Regions from separate parts of the Ruminococcus sp. AF20-12LB genome, predicted to be linked through region 2. Evidence: riboswitches for the same ligand, from Rfam matches in the RefSeq annotation. Region 2 holds a riboswitch; the other holds the start of a gene.
The links. A riboswitch is a leader RNA that binds a small molecule or an ion and turns the genes downstream of it on or off. The one in region 2 is predicted to bind ZMP and ZTP.
Positions count from the first base shown of each region.

Region 1: linked by a shared signal. The riboswitch ahead of DWX61_RS06465 (IMP cyclohydrolase) and the one ahead of DWX61_RS09355 (formate--tetrahydrofolate ligase) in region 2 are both predicted to bind ZMP and ZTP.

Region 1 covers NZ_QUGH01000004.1:78,272-81,701, reverse strand. The annotation lists gene DWX61_RS06470 (phosphoribosylaminoimidazolecarboxamide formyltransferase) at 23-1,207, opposite strand; gene DWX61_RS06465 (IMP cyclohydrolase) at 1,246-1,959, opposite strand; ZMP/ZTP riboswitch at 2,046-2,127, opposite strand; gene DWX61_RS06460 (peptidoglycan recognition protein family protein) at 2,225-2,941, opposite strand; gene guaB (IMP dehydrogenase) at 3,054-3,430, opposite strand, start outside.
Region 2 covers NZ_QUGH01000006.1:51,685-55,114, reverse strand. The annotation lists gene DWX61_RS09360 (sodium-dependent transporter) at 1-1,110, shown strand, start outside; ZMP/ZTP riboswitch at 1,326-1,408, shown strand; gene DWX61_RS09355 (formate--tetrahydrofolate ligase) at 1,483-3,168, shown strand.

The DNA.
Region 1 (3,430 bases), on a different contig from region 2:
TCATGGTCATGATATATATCTTTTAGTGGTGGAAAAGGCGGATTCCAGTAAATGCCATCACCATTCCATACTTATTACATGTATCGATAACTGCGTCATCACGGACAGATCCGCCCGGCTCTGCAATATATTTTACACCGCTCTTATATGCGCGCTCAATATTATCACTGAACGGGAAGAATGCATCGGATCCCAGGGTCACGCCGGTAAGACCATCCAGCCATGCTCTCTTCTCTTCTTTTGTGAACACTTCCGGCTTCTCTGTGAATGTCTTTTCCCACGCACCATCTGCAAGGACATCCATATATTCCTCACCAATGTAAACATCAATGGCATTATCTCTCTCCGCACGTGTGATCGTGTCTTTAAACGGAAGCTCCAGTACCTTCGGGCACTGACGGAGATACCAGTTATCTGCTTTCTGGCCTGCAAGGCGTGTACAATGTACACGGGACTGCTGTCCTGCACCAACGCCGATAGCCTGTCCGTCCTTAACAAAGCATACGGAATTGGACTGTGTATATTTCAGGATGATCAAAGAAACCTTCATATCTCTCTTGGCTTCTTCCGTAAGCTCTTTATTCTCTGTTACAATATTGGAGATCAGCGCATCATCAATTGCCAGCTCCTGGCGGCCCTGCTCAAAAGTAACTCCAAATACCTGTTTATGCTCCAAAGGTTCCGGAACATAATTTTCATCAATCTGGATCACATTGTAATTGCCTTTTTTCTTCTGCTTCAGAATTTCAAGAGCCTCCTCTGTATATCCAGGTGCGATCACACCATCAGAAACTTCTCTCTTGATGAGCATTGCGGTATCTTTGTCGCAGATATCAGAAAGAGAAATGAAATCACCAAATGATGACATACGATCTGCACCTCTTGCTCTTGCATATGCACATGCAAGCGGAGAAAAATTCTTCCAGTCCATATCGTCTACCCAATAGATCTTTGCCAGTGTCTCATTCAGTGGAAGTCCGATGGAAGCACCTGCCGGAGATACATGCTTAAATGAAGTTGCTGCCGGAAGTCCGGTTACTTTCTTAAGGTCACGTACCAGCTGCCAGCCATTAAAAGCATCCAGGAAGTTGATGTATCCTGGTCTTCCGGAGAGTACCTGGATCGGAAGCTCACTTCCATCTGCCATATAGATCTTTGATGGTTTCTGATTTGGGTTACATCCATATTTTAACTGTAATTCTTTCATGAAAAAGCTCCTCCGTTCTCTGTGATATCCCTATTTTCTTATTTATTCTTGTTTACAATCCTGGATTCATATTTTCCTGTCTCAATGTCAATAAAACGAACAAAGAGAGAAACTTTATTATCCTGGTTCAGGCTCTTCCAGAGGAGATCCGCAAATTCATCAATATCGCTTGGGATCTCTACCAGCTTCGGCTCTCCCTCGAAACTTGGAAGTGGATTTCCATCACATTTATAAGTATGGATAAAACGTCCCTGTCCTGCTGCCGCATTCTCATAGGCGAATGTATAACGAAGACAGGAATCCTGATTTCCGTTATTGCTCTTTAAAATAGACATCGCATAATTGAATTTACCGTTTTCAACATGAAGAACGCCTGAAATACGAGGTGTATAGTTCGGCGCATCCGGCTCAAACTCTCTGCTGCGGAGAGACTGTTCAAAGGTAAGCTGTCTGTCCATTCCCTCATAGATCGTATCTGTCTGATCACCATTTGTTACAATGGTCTTATTTCCAAGGACACGTACCGGTGCATAGATGATCAGGCTCGGGTCTGTAAGCTTGGATGGATCAAAAGCCTGTGTACGGATTCCTTCCCCATCCTCAACAAAAATACGGTTTCTGCTGTTCTCGCTTCTTCCCATAATAAAATATGCAGTAACTGCATGTTTCCCGTCAGCGGAACGTCCGATCACAATTCCTCTTCCCGGATAGGAATTTTCTTTCAGTTCTTTTTCAAGTGAAAATGTCGTCATTTTTCACAGTCCTCCTTGTCTAATGTAAGGCCCAGGGCTTATCCCAGGATATGAACGGTAACAAAAAACCGCCTGGACACCCCTTATCAGGCTGCCCAGGCGGTCGGCTTCTCACTTCACTGCACTCCCTGTAGGTGATCCTACTTTCCGCCAGTCATGCAGCTTCTGCTGTTATACTACAATACTTCTTCTTAATTTTCAAGCCCCTATTTTCAGAAATTATTTTTCCAGACTTCTTGTTGCTCACAAAATAAACAATAACACTTTATTTCCCCTGTAATGCATAATCTGTCTGGATCTGTGCGGCAATGTCTGATTTCATCTGGATCCATGCATCGGGATTCTCCACGTAATACTTCGGACAGTCTTTACCTGTAACATCATAATGACGGATCACCTGATCCGAAGTCAGCCCAAAGCGTGTACAAAGCCACGCTGTCAGCTTTACCGTCGAATCATAGGTTGCTGTATTAAACTGCCCTGTTTCATCCGGATGGCAGCATTCAATGGATATGGTATCTACATTTCTGGAATTTGTGGCATAGGATATTTCCGAGGTAGGAATACATTGTACCACTTCTCCCTCCAACCCTATCACAAAATGACTGCTGACTTTGTTGTCCTGTGTTGTCGCAAGATTTTCAAAATAATTCCGGTTGGATACGGCAGTAGATCCCGGATTGGCCGTATAATGAATGGCTATATAATTTACCTGTTCGATAGAAATCTGTGGTCTGGAATAGGAATTCGGTGTCAGAAGCTCCACATCAATAAAAGGCGCTCCTTCTGCCTGCCATTGTTCCGGCCCGCCATTTCCGCTGGCATTCCCGGATATTTCTTCCTGTCCGTACTGAGTTTCACTCTGTTCCATGCGCATCTCCAAAAATGCGTATCCTAACACACACGCAGCAAAAGCAACGATCACAATGATACATATCAGCACAACCCTTTGCAGGATCTTGATCGGATTCTTTTTTCTCAAAGACTTCTTTTTTCTTCTGGAAGACTCGGAGGAAGTTTTCTTTACGGAAACAGGCCGCCCGCTATGGGACGGCCTGGGTGACTTCTTACCGGTCTTACCTTTTTTTCCTTTATTATTCATCTACACTGTAGTTTGGAGCCTCTTTTGTGATGTGGATGTCATGTGGATGTGACTCTTTAAGAGATGCAGCTGAAATCTTGATGAATCTGCCTGTTGTCTTAAGCTTCTCAATATTCTCTGCTCCACAATAACCCATACCGGATCTTAAACCACCGATCAGCTGGAATACGGTATCCTCAACGTGTCCTTTATACGCAACACGACCCTCAACACCCTCCGGCACAAGCTTCTTGGCATTCTCCTGGAAATAACGGTCCTTGCTGCCATTCTCCATAGCTGCGATAGATCCCATTCCACGATATACTTTATATTTTCTTCCCTGGTAAAGCTCGAATGTTCCCGGGCTCTCATCGCATCCTGCGAACATAC
Region 2 (3,430 bases):
ATCATGACCTATTATTCTGTTATCGGTGGATGGATTGCAAAATATTTTTTTACTTATATTATTTCTGATGGGAAAGATGCGGCTTCAGATGGATACTTTACATCATTTATTACATCAGATATTGCACCCGTTGTATTTATGCTGATTTTTCTGGCCCTGACTGCCTGGATCGTATTTCGTGGTGTGGAAAAGGGAATCGAAAAGTTTTCCAGGATCATTATGCCGGGGCTGATTCTTCTGATCGTGATCATTGCCATTTTTTCACTGACACTGTCCCATACTGATACGGATGGAACTGTCCGCACCGGTATGCAGGGGCTGGCTGTTTACCTCAAACCGGATTTTCATGGATTGACGGTAAAACGCTTCCTGGAGATCCTTCTGGATGCGATGAGCCAGTTATTCTTTTCCTTAAGTGTATCTATGGGAATCATGATCACTTATGGTTCTTATGTGAAAAATGAAGTTAATTTAAATAAAGCAACAAATCAGATTGAGATCTTTGATACCGGCGTTGCGTTTCTTGCAGGAATGATGATCATACCGGCTGTTTTTGTATTTCTCGGAAAGGATGGAATGGCTTCCGGCCCAAGCCTGATATTTATCTCACTGCCAAAGGTTTTTGGTGCCATGGGAGTATTTGGCCGTCCGGTAGCAATTGCATTTTTCCTGATGATGGGATTTGCGGCACTGACTTCCTGCGTATCTGTCATGGAGACACTGGTTGCAAACTGCATGGAACTTTATCATAAACCACGTAAGAAAATGTGTGGTGCTGTCGGAATCTATTCTCTTGTTACAGCAGTACTGATCTGCCTTGGTTATAACAAACTGTATTTTGAACTTAAGCTGCCAAATGGTTCCGTTGGACAGCTTTTGGATGTGATGGATTATATCAGCAACAGTTTTCTGATGCCGTTTATCTCACTCTTGACAAGTATTCTGATCGGATGGGTGATCGGCCCTGACTGGATCATAGGAGAAGTGGAACGAAATGGGGAACATTTCAAACGGGCAGGGTTATATCGCTTTATGATCCGTTATGTAGTGCCGGTTGTAATGCTGATATTATTTCTGGTATCTACAGGATTTGCAGATTTGATTTCATAAGTGTGGTAAGAAAACTTCTCTGTATAGATGTATGTTTATGGTGCAGAAGGTGGAGAGAAAACTAGTACAGCGAATATTAATTTTTGCTGTACTGGTACATAAAACGAAAATGATTCAGAAAATTAGATTCAGCTCACTTTAAAAGTGAAAAAAATAATTTGATAATTTCTTGACAAGTACTGATAAATGTGTTAGTATTCAGTCATCAAATTAATAAGGTCTTCGGTGACTGACGGAATTGTGGGACTAACCACAAGGGAGCCGGAGATTTGATGAGTCGACCGTCTGGGCAGTATTTGAAGAAATTCGAATACTGCTCTTTTTTATGGGATAAAAAGATCCGGACGGTTGCTGCGGAGAAAGGAGAACATTATGGGATTCAAAAGTGACATCGAAATCGCACAGGAGTGCACAATGGAGCCAATTACCAAGATTGCGGAGAAAGCAGGTATTGATGACAAGTATCTGGAGCAGTATGGTAAATATAAAGCAAAGATCGACTATAATCTTCTGAAAGAAACAGACAAAAAAGACGGAAAGCTGATCCTTGTGACAGCCATCAACCCGACACCGGCCGGGGAAGGAAAAACTACGACAACCGTAGGTCTTGCAGATGGAATGCAGAGACTTGGAAAAAATGTTATGGTAGCTCTTCGTGAGCCATCTCTGGGACCGGTATTCGGTGTCAAAGGTGGTGCGGCAGGCGGCGGCTACGCACAGGTAGTTCCGATGGAGGATATCAACCTTCATTTTACCGGTGATTTCCATGCGATCGGTGCGGCAAACAACCTTCTTGCAGCAATGATCGACAACCATATCTTCCAGGGTAATGAGCTGAATATCGACCCGAGAAAGATCACCTGGAGACGCTGCGTGGATATGAACGACCGTCAGCTTCGTAATGTAGTAGACGGACTTGGCGGAAGAACAAACGGTATGCCACGTGAGGACGGATATGACATTACCGTAGCATCTGAGATCATGGCAGTTCTCTGTCTGGCAAGTGATATCAAAGATCTGAAGGAGAGACTTTCCAGAATCATCATCGGATATACTTACGGCAAGGTTGCTGAGCAGAAACCGGTAACAGCAGGAGATCTCCACGCAGAGGGTGCTATGACAGCACTTCTGAAGGATGCCCTGAAACCAAACCTTGTTCAGACACTGGAGCATGTTCCGGCGATCGTTCATGGCGGACCATTCGCAAATATCGCTCACGGATGTAACTCCGTAACAGCTACAAAGATGGCTATGAAGCTTGCTGATTACGCGATCACAGAGGCTGGCTTCGGTGCTGACCTTGGAGCTGAGAAATTCCTGGATATCAAGTGCCGTATGGCAGGTCTTACACCAAGTGCAGTTGTTATTGTAGCAACCGTACGTGCCCTGAAATACAACGGTGGCGTTGCAAAAGCTGACCTGAACAATGAAAACCTTGAGGCTCTTGAAAAAGGTATCCCGAACCTTCTGAAGCATGTAAGTAATATCAAGAATGTATACAAACTTCCATGTGTGGTAGCTATTAACGCATTCCCGACCGATACCAAGGCAGAACTTGATTTTGTGGAAGCAAAATGCAAGGAGCTTGGCGTAAATGTAGCACTTTCTGAGGTATGGGCAAAAGGTGGCGAAGGCGGAATCAAGCTTGCTGAGGAAGTAATCCGTCTTGTTGAAGAGCCGAATGATTTCACATATGCTTATGAACTGGAAGGCTCCATCGAGGACAAACTGAACCAGATCGTACAGAAGGTTTATGGCGGAAAGAAAGTGGTTCTTACAGCAAATGCTCAGAAGCAGGCGAAACAGCTGGAGGCACTTGGATTTGGCAACTGTCCGATCTGTGTAGCTAAGACCCAGTACAGCTTAACAGACGACCAGACAAAGCTTGGTGCTCCGACAGATTTCGAGGTAACAGTAAGAAATCTTAAGATTTCCGCAGGTGCAGGATTTATTGTTGCACTGACAGGTGAGATCATGACCATGCCAGGTCTCCCGAAAGTACCGGCAGCAACTAAGATCGACGTAGACGAGAGCGGTAAGATCACAGGACTGTTCTGATATAACGTATAGAGAGTTTTTGAGGGGAATTCAGATAAAAAGCGGTAGAACCTGCAGAAATAGAGGTTCTGCCGCTTTTTCTTATACTATTATAATATTGTTTATATTTATTTTACTAGTCTGAAAATTCCATGTATGATATACTTAGAAAAAAGCAGGAGAGTGATTAATTGAAATTTGAGTGGGATCAGGAAAAGAATCTGATCAATCAGAAAAAACATAAGATATCATTCGAAACTGCAGCATATGTATTTTAAGATAA